One region of the Pseudomonas sp. GD03903 genome, then DNA from elsewhere that is predicted to be linked to it. Evidence: riboswitches for the same ligand, from Rfam matches in the RefSeq annotation. Region 1 holds a riboswitch; the other holds the start of a gene.

Region 1 (6,694 bases):
GCGGCCCGAGTGGCAGGGCGCTTGGAGCGAGCTGTATGAGTTTTAGCCGTTACGTCTACAGCGAACTTGGCGGCGATCCTGTTCTATATGACAGACCTAATCTTCGGGTTTACAGGCATCCCCTAGGGTCTGCTAGCGGCACTTAGGCTGCTAGGGCGTAGTTGTCGTCGTTGGCAACTATAAAGTTGTGGCAGCTGATTTACGAGAACTGTCACCTACTCGGCATGCCCCTCGAGTTTTGTTACCGGCGTCGAATCCTAATCGGCCCCAAAACCTTTCAAGGTCGGGATTCATTCTACGGGAAAGCCGCCCCGATAGCCACCGGGGCGGTGTAAAGGCTTGTCAGCTCAGGAATTTCAGCACGGCGGCGGCCACCGCCTCGGAGGAGGCCGGGTTCTGTCCGGTGATCAGGCCGCGGTCGACCTCGACGTGGCTCTGCCAGTCCGGGCCCTTGCTGTAGCGGGCGCCGTTGGCCTTGAGCATGTCCTGGACGAGGAAGGGCACTACGTCAGTGAGGCCCACGGCGTCCTCTTCGCTGTTGGAGAAGCCGGTGACGTGCCGGCCCTGTACCAGCGGGCGGCCGTCGAGCCCGCGGGGATGGCGGAACACGGCGGGGGCATGGCAGACGGCGGAGACTGTCTTGCCGCTGGAGTGGAAGGCTTCGATCAGCGCCACGGATGTGCGGTCCTCGGCCAGGTCCCAGAGGGGCCCGTGGCCGCCGGGGTAGAACACGGCATCGTAGTCGTCGGCCTTCACTTCGCTGAGCTTCACGGTATTGGCCAGCTCGGCCTGGGCTGCGCTGTCCTGGCGGAAGCGCAGGGTGGCCGGGGTCTGGGCGTCTTCCTCGTCGCTCTTGGGGTCCAGCGGCGGCTGGCCACCCTTGGGTGAGGCCAGGGTCAGGCTGGCGCCAGCATCCTTGAACACGTAGTAGGGTGCGGCGAACTCCTCGAGCCAGAAGCCGGTCTTCTTGCCGGTGCTGCCGAGCTGGTCGTGGGAGGTCAGGACTACCAGGATTTTCATGCTCACTCCTTCGGCGTATCGCTAGTCGTGCGGCTGCCGCCGAAACGGCAGCCCGGACTGTCAGTGTAGGCAATCAGCCGAGTGCGTCAGCGCGACAAAGTGATGCCCAGATAGGCGGCGTACAGCACACCGTTGAGCATCAGCACCCAGATCGGCAGGCCGCCGCCGCGCTGGGCGTTGATCCGCAACCAGAACGCGGCGCCGAGGGTGATCAGCACGCCGGTGAGTACTTCGATGCGCGGCTGCCAGGGGGTGAGGAGGATGCCGATGGCGGGCAGCAGGGTGCCCTGGAAGACCATGGCGCCGCTGATGTTGCCGAAGGCCAGGGTGTCCTTGCCGCGGCGTACCCAGAGGATGCTGTTGATCTTCTCCGGCAGTTCGGTGGCGATGGGGATGATCAGCAGCGACAGCAGCAGCGCGGAAATCCCCAGGATGTGCGACAGGCCCTCCACGCCGTGGATGAAACCCTTGGCGCCCAGTACCAGCAGTGCCAGGCCCAGCAGGAGTTGCAGCAGGATGGTGGCGAGGTTGGTCGGCAGGCCGATGCGCGAAAGGTACATGTGGTGGTCAGCCTCGGTGCCGTGGCCGTCGTCCACCAGGCTCCGCGATGCACGCAGGGTCAGGGTGATGTAGCCGACGTAGGTGAGTACCAGCAGCACACTGAGACCGATGCGTACGGAGCGCATCTCGGCGGGCACGAACATGGCGATGGTGGCGAAGCTGAATGCGACCAGGAAGAAGTTCAGGTCGCGCTGCATGCCCGTACGCTCGGGGCGGATGCGGCCGAGCAGGCCGCGAGCGCGCCAGGCGGCGAGGGCCATCAGGCAGGTAGAGAGGGTGGAGAGCATCAGCGGCGCGCCGAGGATGGCGCCGACGCCGACTTCCTCGTTGAGGCTGACGTTGCTGGTACCGGCGAACAGGGCGAGCAGCGGAATCAGGGTTTCCGGCAGGGCGGTGCCGACGGCGGCGAACAGCGAGCCGGTGACGCCTTCGGAGATGCCCAGACGTTCGCCGAAGTGTTCGAGGGCGTTGGTGAAGAGTTCGGCGGCGATCAGGATCACCAGCAGCATGCCGAGCAGTTCGAGGATGAAGGTCAGCATGCGTGCAGCTCCAGACAGGTGGAGCGAAGAGTGGGGTGGTGCATCACGGTGAAGCTCCCGGCCGGTGTAGTACCCATGACCACGCATCTCCCCGGCCGTTGCGGAGATCACGTGGTCAAAGGTCTTGCCAGGCAAAGCTGCTGACGACGCCATGGCCTGCGGGCCAAGTGTGTTGACGTCGCCCCCGTTCACGAAAACGGTCGGCTACTCCCCAATGACGCCGCGCATTCTAGCGGATCGGGCGAGCAGCTCAAGCCATGAACTACCAGGTATCGATCAGTGGACGCTTTTTCCCCTGGCGCGGTGCGGGCTTCGGCGTCGATGCCAGGCCACGCAGCAACCAGCGACGGGTGTCGGCCGGGTCGATGACGTCGTCGATCTCCAGATAGCTCGCCATGTTCAGTCCCTTGCCGTTGCGATAGGCAGCGGCGACCAGTTTGTCGAACAGCGCCTGGCGTTCCTGCGCGTCTTCCACGGCGGCCAGCTCCTTGGCGTAGCCGAGACGGATCGCACCTTCCAGGCCCATGGCGCCGAACTCGCCGCTGGGCCAGGCGACGGTGAACACTGCGGCGTGGAAGCTGCCCGCCGCCATTGCCTGCGCACCCAGGCCGTAGCCCTTGCGCAGCACCACGGTGAAGAAGGGCACGCTGAGGCTGGCGGCGGTGACGAACATGCGCGAGACGTGGCGTACGGTGCCGGTCTTCTCCGCCTCCGGGCCGACCATGAAGCCGGGGGTGTCGCACAGGGAGATGATCGGCAGGTCGAAGGCGTCGCACAGCTGCATGAAGCGCGCGGCCTTGTCACCGGCTTCGGCATCGATGGCGCCGCCCAGATGCATGGGGTTGTTGGCGATCAGGCCGAAAGGCTTGCCCTCGATGCGCACCAGCGCGGTGATCATGCCGGCGGCGAAACCACGGCGCAGTTCCAGCACCGAGCCACTGTCCGCCAGTTGTTCGATGACCTGGCGGATGTCGTAGACGCGCAGACGGTTCTCCGGCACTGCATGGCGCAGCAGGCGCTGGTCGGCGCACTGCCAGTCGGCGGTGTCGCCCTGGAAGTAGGCGAGGTACTGGCGGGCGATACGGGTGGCTTCGGTTTCATCCTCCACCAGCACATCGATGACTCCATTGGCGCTCTGCACGTCACTGGGGCCGACCTCTTCGGGGGTGAACCTGCCCAGGCCGCCGCCTTCGATCATCGCCGGGCCGGCCATGCCCAGGCTGGTGTCGCGGGTGGCGATGATCACGTCGCAGCAGCCCAGCAGCGCCGCGTTGCCGGCGAAGCAGCGGCCGGACACCACGCCCACCAGCGGCACCAGCCCGGACAGCCGCGCCAGGCCGACGAAGCTCATGTTGTCCAGTCCGGCCACGCCAACGAAATCGGTGTCGCCGGGTCGGCCGCCGCCGCCTTCGGCGTAGAGCACCAGCGGAATGCGCCATTGCTCGGCCAGATGCAACATGCGGTCGGTCTTCTTGTGGTTCATCACGCCCTGGGTGCCGGCGAACACGCTGTAGTCGTAGGCCAGCACCAGGCAGCGCGCCTTCTCGTCGCCGAACTGCGCGGCGTTGATGCTGCCCAGGCCGCTGACCAGTCCATCCGCCGGGCTGCTGGCGATCAGTTCCTCGACGCTGCGGCGCCGGCGCTGCGCGGCGATGGCCAGGGCGCCGTATTCGATGAAGCTGCCGTCATCGAGCAGGTCGGCGAGATTCTCGCGGGTGGTGCGCTTGCCGAGCCTGTGGCGCTTGGCAACTGCCTCCGGGCGGCGCTCGTCGAGGCCGATGGCATGGCGCTCGAGGACTTCGGCGAGGTCGGCGCGGATCGCGTCCAGATCAATGGCGGCCTCGCTCTGGTTGTCCTGCGCCTGGATGTCTGCCGGTTCGATGAACAGCAGTGCTTCGCCCTCGCCCAGGCTGGTTCCCGGCGCGGCCGCAAGGCTGTGGACGATGCCGCTGGCGCTGGCTTTCACCTCGAACTCCATCTTCATCGCTTCGATCACGGCGATGGTCTGGCCCTGGGCTACCGCATCGCCGGCGGCAACGTTCAGGCTGACCAGCACGCCGGCGCCGGGTGTGGCCAGCGGGGTGCAGCCAGCCGGTGTTGCGCTCGCACGCAGGGCTTGCGCTGCCGCGCCGGCATGGCTGAAGAAGCGGTGCGGGTGGGCGTGATCCTGTGCGCCAAGCAGGGCCGGCAGGTGTTCTTCGATAAAGCGGGTCGTCACCTGGTTGTCCGCCACCGCCGGCTGGCGCAGCAGATTGAGCAGCAGCGGGATGTTGCTCGCCACGCCTTCAAGGCGGAATTCGCAGAGGGCGCGATAGGCGCGCTGTACCAGCTGTGGATAACCACCGTTGCCGTGGACGATCAGCTTGGCCAGCAGCGAATCGTAGCCTGCGCTGTTGCGGTAGCCCGCGTAGCCGTAGCCGTCCACGCGCAGACCGGGGCCGCTGGGTGGTTCGTAGGCACTGAGGGTGCCGCAAGCCAGGTGGGGCGTGCCGTCGCTGGCGAGGCTCTCCAGGTTGATCCGCAGTTGCAGCGCGTGGCCGCGCGGCGCGGGAATCTCGGCCTGGGTCAGGTTCAGCTCGGCGAGGCTGGCGCCGGCGGCGATGCGCAGTTGCGCCTGCACCAGGTCGATGCCGGTCACGGCTTCGGTGATGGTGTGTTCCACCTGCACGCGCGGATTGGCTTCCATGAACACGAAGTCGCCGCTGTCCTCGTCCAGCAGGAACTCGAAGGTGCCCAGGCCGCGATAGTTCACCGCTTCGGCCAGGCGTACGGCGGCGGCGAGAATGGCGCCGCGCAGGCGTGGATGCAGGTTGGGGCTGGGGGCGATTTCCAGCAGTTTTTGGTTGCGCCGCTGCAGGGTGCAGTCGCGTTCCCACAAGTGACTGACGGCACGGCCGTCGCCGATCACCTGTACCTCGATGTGGCGGGCGCGCTGGATCAGGCGTTCGACGTAGAGCCGATCATCGCCGAAGGCCGCACGGGCTTCGGCCTGGCAGCGGGCATAGGCCTCGGCAATTTCATCGGTGCTGCGCACCGCGCGCATGCCGCGACCGCCGCCGCCGGCGAGGGCCTTGATCATCATGCCGGAACCGGCGGGCAGTTCGCCGAAGAAGCGTACGGCGTCTTCCAGCGAAGTGGCGCGGCTGCTGCCGGCGGCCAGCGCCACGCCATGGTCGCGGGCGAGTTCGCGCGCGCGGGCCTTGTCGCCGAAGACGTCGAGAATCTCTGCGGCCGGCCCGACGAAGGTCAGCCCGGCAGCGTCGCAGCGGCGGGCGAACTCTGCGTTCTCGGAGAGGAAGCCGTAACCCGGATGCACCGCGTCGCAGCCTTGGGCCAGGGCGATAGCGATGAGCTGTTGCTGATCGAGGTAGGCGCTGGCGCCCCGCCCTTGCAGTGCCGCAGCCTGGTCGGTCTGGCGCGTGTGCAGCGAGGTGGCATCGTCCTCGGCGTAGATGGCCAGCGTCTGGATACCCAACTCGGCGGCGGCGCGGGCAATGCGGATGGTGATCTCGCCACGGTTGGCGATGAGCAGGCGGGACACAGGCATGGCGATTCCGGTTGTGATTGTTCTGGTCGGCAATCGCTACATCTTAGGGAGCGGGTGGGGCGGGGGAATGAACTGCGACCTTGCGAATGCCAGAGGCTTCGCCGTTCTTATGGGCGGCGACCGGGCAGGTAGCCGGCCGCCGCATCGGGCATCACCCGTTGGCTCCGCCGTCGCCGGCGTTTTTCTTCAGCAGCTGCAGGGCTTTTTCGGTCTGCGCGATGCAGGCCTTGGTGTTACCTGCGGCCTGGGCCTGGGCGGCCTTTTCCTGCAGGCGCATGGCCTGTTCCTGGGCCTGGGTGTTGTTGGTGACGGTCTTTACTGCATCGTCGACTTTCTGCAGGTTGTCGCTGCACAGGTCGGCGGCAAACGCCGGCGAGGCCAACAGCGCGGCGGTGATGAACAGGGCGGCACGTTTCATGGCAGTACTCCTGTCAACTTGATCGTTGTTGCGGACCGTAATGGCGGGCCGTACAGGGTGGACTGCGTTGATTTGCGCGGGGTTCAGGGAATCGGCCCGGCGGTGCTCGGGAGTTCGACGCAAACGCCCAGGCCGGCACCGTCCAGCCCTTCGTGCAGGGAGATGCGGCCGCGGTGGATTTCCACGATGCGCTTGACGATGGGTAGCCCCAGCCCGCTGCCGTTGCTGCTGGCGACGCTGGGGCTGCGATAGAAACGGGTGAAGATCGCCGCTTGTTCGGCCGGCGCCACCCCGGGGCCGTCGTCGCGCACCCAGAGGGTCAGCCGGTCGCCATTGTTCTCCAGGCTGACGGCCACGCGGCCGCCCTCGGGGGTGTAGCGCAAGGCGTTGCCGACCAGGTTGGTGAGCATCAGCCCGAGCCAGGCGGCGACGCCTTTCAGGGTGGCATCCTGGCTGTCCAGGGTCAGTTCGATCCGCTTGTCGATGGCCTGCGGTGCAAGGTCGGCGATGGTGTCTTCGGCCAGCAGGCGCAGGTCCACCGGAGCGAATATCTCGTGCAACTCTTCGGCGTCGAGCCGTGCCAGCAGGAGTATCTGCTCCATCAGTGCG
Region 2 (6,694 bases), on a different contig from region 1:
TGGCCGCCAGCCACGAACTGGACGCCGCCGAGCGCCAGCGCCTGGGCGCGGACTGGCAGCACGCCCTGACCGAGAACACCGAGCTGCGCCTGTGGCTCGACGGCCGACTGAGTGGCACCGGCTACGCGCACATCGACCGCATCCTGCTGGACAGCGCCAGCGAAGCCTGGCGTCCAGTGCAGTCATTGATCGGCCCGACCATGGCCTATGTCGACGGTCTGTTCGTCAGCGACCTGCTCGCCGTCTGGCGCCTGCGCGCACAAGTCGCGGCCGGCACCCTGGAGCTGCGTGGCGACGACTTCTGGAGCAATGGCGAGGTGCGGCTCGCCTAGGCTCGGCTGCGGCAGCCCTGCTAAACTCGCGCCCTTTTTTCGAGGAGGCCGCATGTCCAACGCCCCCACCAGTGAAGTGCTGCTGCGCCAGATCGAGCGCTTCCAGGGCCGCGTCCTGCTCGCCGGCCTGCCCGCCGACGCCCTGCTCGGCGACCTGCCGCAAGCGCAAGGCTGGAGCTGGCATGCCGGCGAGGCCCGGCAGCTCGAAGCCCGCTTTGCCGGCCGTTGCCACTTCGGTGCGACACCGCCCGAGGGCCAGTTCGACGCCGCTGTGCTGTTCCTGCCCAAGTCCCGCGAACTGACCGACTACCTGCTGGCCGCGCTGGCCAGCTGCGTGCCGGATGGCGAGCTGTACCTGGTCGGCGAGAAGCGCGCCGGCGTCGAACGCGCCAGCAAGCAGCTCGGCGAGTTCGGCCGCGCCAGCAAGCTGGATAGCGCCCGCCACTGCCAGCTTTGGCACACACACATCGACGGCGCCCCAACAGCGCCCGACCTGCACGCCCTCGCACAACGCTATGAGCTGCCGCTGGCCGACGGCCCGTTACAGGTCATCACCCTGCCCGGCGTGTTCAGCCACGGCCGCCTGGATCGCGGCAGCGCCCTGCTGCTGGAGCACCTCGACAAGCTGCCGGCCGGCCATCTGCTGGACTTCGGCTGCGGCGCCGGGGTGCTCGGCGCCACGCTCCAGCGACGTTATCCACAGAACCGGCTGACCCTGCTGGACGTCGACGCCTTCGCCGTCGAAAGCAGCCGCCTGACCCTCGCCGCCAATGGCCTGGAAGGCGAGGTAATCGCCGGCGATGGCATCGATGCAGCGCCGGACAACCTGGCCGCCATCGTCAGCAACCCGCCCTTCCACCAGGGCGTACACACCAGCTACGCCGCCACTGAACACCTGCTGCGCCAGTCGGCACGCCATCTGGCGCCCGGCGGCGAGCTGCGCCTGGTGGCCAACAGTTTCCTGAAATACCCGCCGCTGATCGAACAGCACCTGGGCTCCTGCCGCACCCTGGCGGAGGCCGACGGCTTCCGTATCTACAGCGCCCGGCGCTGATCCCAGGCTCGCACTACACTCCACCGAGCCTGCCCGGATCGGCGCACCGCCGCTCGCCCTGAACTATCGAGGACACCCGTGAATCGCAGAATCAAAGATGACGTCGAACTGACTTTCGCCATGGGGCCGAAAGAGAAGCCGCATCACCTCAAGCGCTCTCTGAAACCGCGCCACTTGAACATGATCGCCATCGGCGGCTCCATCGGCACCGGGTTGTTCGTCGCCTCCGGCAGCACCATCGCCACCGCCGGCCCTGGCGGTGCGCTGCTGGCCTACGCGCTGATCGGGCTGATGGTGTTCTTCCTCATGACCAGCCTCGGCGAACTGGCGGCCTACATCCCCGATTCCGGCTCGTTCTGCACTTATGGCAGCCGTTTCATCGACGATGGCTTCGGTTTCGCCATGGGCTGGAACTACTGGTACAACTGGGCGGTGACCATTGCCGCCGAGCTGGTGGCGGCGCAGCTGGTGATGAAGTTCTGGTTCCCGGAAGTCTCGGGCATGTACTGGAGCGCCGGCTTCCTCGGCATCATGTTCATGCTCAACTTCTTCTCGGTGAAAGGCTTCGGCGAGAGCGAATTCTGGTTCGCGCTGATCAAGGTGGTCGCCGTGGTGGTCTTCATCGGCATCGGCCTGGCCAGCATCATCGGCATCATGCACGGCATCGACAGCCCCGGCTTCAGCAACTTCACCACCGGTGACGCGCCCTTCGTCGGCGGCCTGCAGGCGATGATCGGGGTAGCGATGATCGCCGGCTTCTCGTTCCAGGGCACCGAGCTGATCGGCGTTGCCGCCGGTGAATCGGAGAATCCGCAGAAGTCCATTCCGATTGCCATCCGCCAGGTGTTCTGGCGAATCCTGATGTTCTACATCCTGTCGATCTTCGTCATCGGCATGCTCATCCCCTACACCGATCCGAACCTGCTCAAGACCGACAGCAGCGACATCAGCACCTCGCCCTTCACCCTGCTGTTCGAGCGCGCGGGGCTCGCCGCCGCGGCCGGCGTGATGAACGCGGTGATCCTCTCGGCGATCCTCTCCGCTGGCAACTCGGGCATGTATGCCTCCACCCGGATGCTCTACACCATGGCCACCCAGGGCAAGGCGCCGCGCCTGTTCACCCAGGTGTCCGAGAGCGGCGTGCCGCGCTACGCCCTCTACGCCACCACGCTGATCGGCGCGCTGTGCTTCCTCACCAGCTTCATCGGCGACAAGACCGTTTACACCTGGCTGCTCAACGCCTCGGGCATGTGCGGCTTCATCGTCTGGCTGGGCATCGCCGTGTCGCACTACCGCTTCCGCAAGGGCTTCGTCCTGCAGGGCGGCAACCTCGACGACCTGCCCTATCGTGCCAAATGGTTCCCCTTCGGCCCGCTGTTCGCCTTCGTCCTCTGCCTGATCATCACCCTGGGGCAGAACTACCAGGCCTTCGTCGGCGAACACGTGGACTGGGCCGGGCTGGTCGCTACCTACATCACCATCCCGCTGTTCCTGGCGATCTGGCTGGGCTACCGCTTCAAGAACAAGACCAGCTTCATCCGCTACGAGGACATGGACATTCGCCCCACCCGCGAATGATCCGACGCGCAGGCTTGCCCAAGTCCTAGGACTTGGGCAGAATGCGCCCCGTCCTAGGGGAGTAGTCTCCCGCGAGCGCTCCGCTCGCCCGGTACGCGTCAACACACTTGGTCCGCAGACCATGGCGCGTACGATCCAGGCCTGCAGCGATCAGGCCGGGGTTTGACAAGACCTATGACACGAGCAACCTGACCCGGGGCGGGCAGGTGGCGCGTGTCATGGTGATTAGTCGACCCGCCCCTTAGGAAGCCTGATGGAATCCCTCTTCGTCCCCACCCTGATCGTTGCCCTCGCGGAAATCGGCGACAAGACGCAACTGCTCGCGCTCGTCCTCGCCGCGCGTTTCCGCAAGCCCTGGCCGATCATCGCCGGGATCATCGCCGCCACCCTGGCCAACCACTTCGCCGCCGGCGCCGTCGGCAGCTGGGTCGCCAGCTTCTTCTCCGAAGCCACGCTGAGCTGGGTGCTGGCTGTGTCCTTCCTGGCCGTCGCTGGCTGGACCCTGATTCCGGACAAGCTGGATGACGACGAAGAAGGTTCGCTGAAGAAATTCGGCCCGTTCCTCACCACCCTGATCGCCTTCTTCCTCGCCGAGATGGGCGACAAGACCCAGGTCGCCACGGTGATGCTGGCCGCGCAGTACCCGCACTTCTGGCTGGTGGTCATCGGCACCACGCTGGGCATGCTGATCGCCAACGTGCCGGTGGTACTGGCTGGCAACTTCGCCGCCGAACGCCTGCCGCTGAACCTGATCCGCCGCCTGGCCGCGGCGGCCTTCGCCATCCTCGGCCTGGCTGCCATCTATCACGCGCTGAAGCTTTCCGGGATGTTCTAAGCGGCCGCTTTTCGTCGGGAGGCTGGCGCGCCGGCCAATGCCTGTGTATCGCCCGCGATACACAGTGGCGCTTCCGCCTCCCACGGCAAAGGACGTCGCCATGCCGGAAAAAGACCTGAAGAAAGTTGCCCGCCACCACATCGACCTGGCCTGGAACAAGGGACACCTGGCGTTGGTGGAGCAACTGCACAGCCCGGACTTCATCTACAAGAGCGCCTTTACCGCCCAGCCGCTGGACAACGCCGGCTACCGGGCTCTGGTGGAGGAGATCCGCAGTGGCATGGAGGACCTGGAAGTGGCCGTGGAGGAATGCATCCGCGAGGGCAACAAGGTCTTCACCTGGAGCACCCTGATGGGCAGCATCGCCCGACCGGTGCTGGGTTACCCGGTCAGCGACCGCATCGTCAGCATCTCGGCCATGGGCTTCTGGGTGTTCAACAGCCAGGACCAGGTGCAGGAATTGTGCACGCTGTTCGACATGGAGAGCTTCCGCGCGCAGATGGGCTTGCCCAACCGGCCGTTTGCCGAGAAGGCGCTGCCCTGACAGAGAAAAGCCCGGCATCCGCCGGGCTTTTGCTTTTCTCGCTCCCGGTACAGCCCTTGTAGGAGCGAGCTTGCTCGCGAACAGGAACCGCTCGGTGTTATGCGGTTCGCGAGCAAGCTTTGTAGGATGGGTGGAGCGCAGCGATACCCATCCTACGAGTTGCCAATCAGAGGTAATCGTTGGCGTGGAACCAGGAAATGGCCCGCTCCAGCGTGTCCTCCAGCGGCACGTGCGACTCGAAGCCCAGCTCCTCGCGCGCCTTGCGGCCGTCGAGGAACTGCCCGCCGGCCATCACCTCGATGGCGGTATCGTCCAGCAGCGGCATCTTGCCGGTCAGGCGGTAGCGCCAGCGACCCAGCGTTGCCAGCGCGCGGGCGCGGTGCAGCGGCATCGGCGTTGGCGCCGGCTTGCCCAGCAGTTTGGCAATGGTGGCTGTCAGCTCGCCCATTTCGATGTTGTGCCCGGTGAGCAGGTAACGCTCGCCTACCCGGCCACGCTCCAGAGCCTTGAGCAAGCCGCGCCCGGCCTCGGAGGCATCGATGACATTGCGCCGTCCCGGCACGTAATGCAGCATTTCGTCACGGCCGATGGCGGTGATCAGGCGCCCGGTGGTCGGGCCGATGTCCAGCTCGCCCAGCACCATGCCCGGAATCCCGATCACCACCGGCAGCCCGCCGCGAGCCTGTTCGCGGGCCTGTTCGTCCAGCGCCCATTTGCACATCACGTAGGCACTCTTGCCGGTGGGCAGCCCTTCGTAGAACAACCCCTCATGCCCCGGCAGCCCTTGCGGGTGCGACGGCATGGCGAAGGCCGAGCCGACGTAGAGGATGCGCGGCACTTTTGCCTGCAGGCAGGCGGCATAGAAGTGGTTGGTCAAGTCCAGCGCACTGGCCACTTCCTCCTGCCAGCGACGCGGCCGCACCGGGTAGTAACCGGCGCTGAAGATCACCGCATCGAGCCCGCCGAGCGCACGGGCCATGCCCTGGTGATCGAACAGTTCGGCTACCCGGCACTCAGGATCGAGGTAGGCCAGGCGCTGAATCTGCGACGAGGGTCGGTGGATCAGCACCAGTTGGTGGCCGGCCGCCTTGATCGCGCGGGCGGCGTGGTGGCCCAGGAGCCCGGTGGCTCCGAGTACAGCGATTTTCACGGGTGCTCCCTGTTCACTGGATAAAGCGGCGCAACCCTACGCCGCTCCTTGCCGTTCGAGAGAATCACGAACCACTGCTGCAGAACCACGCTCAGCGCGTCTTGGCCTGCTCGTAGAGCGGCATGACCTTCGGGATGGCGGCCTGCAGGTTGGCCATCCGTGTACTGTCCGCTGGGTGGGTGCTGAGGATTTCCGGCGGGGCATCGCCCCCGGCCTGGCCCATTTTCTGCCACAAGCTGATCGCGGCGTTGGGGTTATAGCCGGCTCGCGCCGCCAATTCCAGGCCTATGAGATCGGCCTCGTTCTCGTTCTGCCGGCTGTTAGGCAGCGTCAGGCTGTACTCGACCACCTGGTGGGCGAGGTCGACGCTGCTCTGGCCCAGCCCCAGCAACTGGCCGCCCAGGCCCAGGCCGACCTGTTCGGCGTAGGCGCGGGACATGGCCTCGCGGCCGTGCTCGCGCAGGGCGTGGGCGATCTCGTGGCCCATCACCGCGGCGAGTTCATCGTCGCTCAGCTTGAGCTTATCGATCAGCCCGGTGTAGACGATGATCTTGCCGCCCGGGCCGCAGTTGGCGTTGAGCTCGTCGCTCTTGATCACGTTGACTTCCCACTTCCACGACGGCGCGTCCGGGCGGAAGGCGCCGGTCTGCGGAATCAGGCGGTCGGCGATGGCCTTCACGCGCTTGGCGTCGCTGCTGCCGGCATCCAGCTTGCCGGCCTGGGAGGCCTCGCTGAGGGTCTGCTGGTAGGACTGCGCATACATCTGGTCGACCTGCGCACTGGACAACATGCTGAACATGCTCTGCTTGCGTTCGACGCCGACGACGCCGCCGCTGGTGGTATTCACCTGCTGGCAGGCGGTCAGCATCAGCGCGGCGGCCAGGCCGGCGATACGGAAAACTCTGGGCATGTTGCTCTCCCGAAACAATGCAATCTCCCACGGACAGCGCGCATGGTAGGCCCACCCCCGATGCCCGGCAACTGGCAGGAAACAGCCGGCACAGCAGTGACTTACGAAACTGCACCGGCTCATTGGCGGGTGCCGGGGCGCCTGTCGTGGCGTACGCGGTGCACGGCGTCGCCGCTGCGCCCCATCTCCGCGAAAAAAGTCGCCCGAGTGGCGGATCCAGCCCTGCGAACAGGGCGATCGAGGACTCGCCAGCGAGCAGATAATTTCATTTTGACATCACATGCTAGACCT

The links. A riboswitch is a leader RNA that binds a small molecule or an ion and turns the genes downstream of it on or off. The one in region 1 is predicted to bind manganese.
Region 2: another riboswitch for manganese. It lies ahead of N5C91_RS05450 (TMEM165/GDT1 family protein); the one in region 1 lies ahead of N5C91_RS15350 (sodium:calcium antiporter).

Annotation. Positions count from the first base shown of each region.
Region 1 is NZ_JAOCBT010000008.1:216,320-223,013, forward strand. It holds RNA gene ssrA (transfer-messenger RNA) at 1-269, opposite strand, end outside; gene N5C91_RS15345 (type 1 glutamine amidotransferase domain-containing protein) at 343-1,020, opposite strand; gene N5C91_RS15350 (sodium:calcium antiporter) at 1,107-2,120, opposite strand; yybP-ykoY riboswitch at 2,173-2,345, opposite strand; gene N5C91_RS15355 (carboxyl transferase domain-containing protein) at 2,383-5,667, opposite strand; gene N5C91_RS15360 (hypothetical protein) at 5,819-6,085, opposite strand; gene N5C91_RS15365 (ATP-binding protein) at 6,169-6,694, opposite strand, start outside.
Region 2 is NZ_JAOCBT010000003.1:114,339-121,032, reverse strand. It holds gene N5C91_RS05465 (DUF1835 domain-containing protein) at 1-332, shown strand, start outside; gene N5C91_RS05460 (class I SAM-dependent methyltransferase) at 385-1,386, shown strand; gene N5C91_RS05455 (amino acid permease) at 1,507-2,964, shown strand; yybP-ykoY riboswitch at 3,009-3,211, shown strand; gene N5C91_RS05450 (TMEM165/GDT1 family protein) at 3,218-3,799, shown strand; gene N5C91_RS05445 (ketosteroid isomerase-related protein) at 3,900-4,343, shown strand; gene N5C91_RS05440 (NAD-dependent epimerase/dehydratase family protein) at 4,510-5,493, opposite strand; gene N5C91_RS05435 (M48 family metallopeptidase) at 5,585-6,403, opposite strand.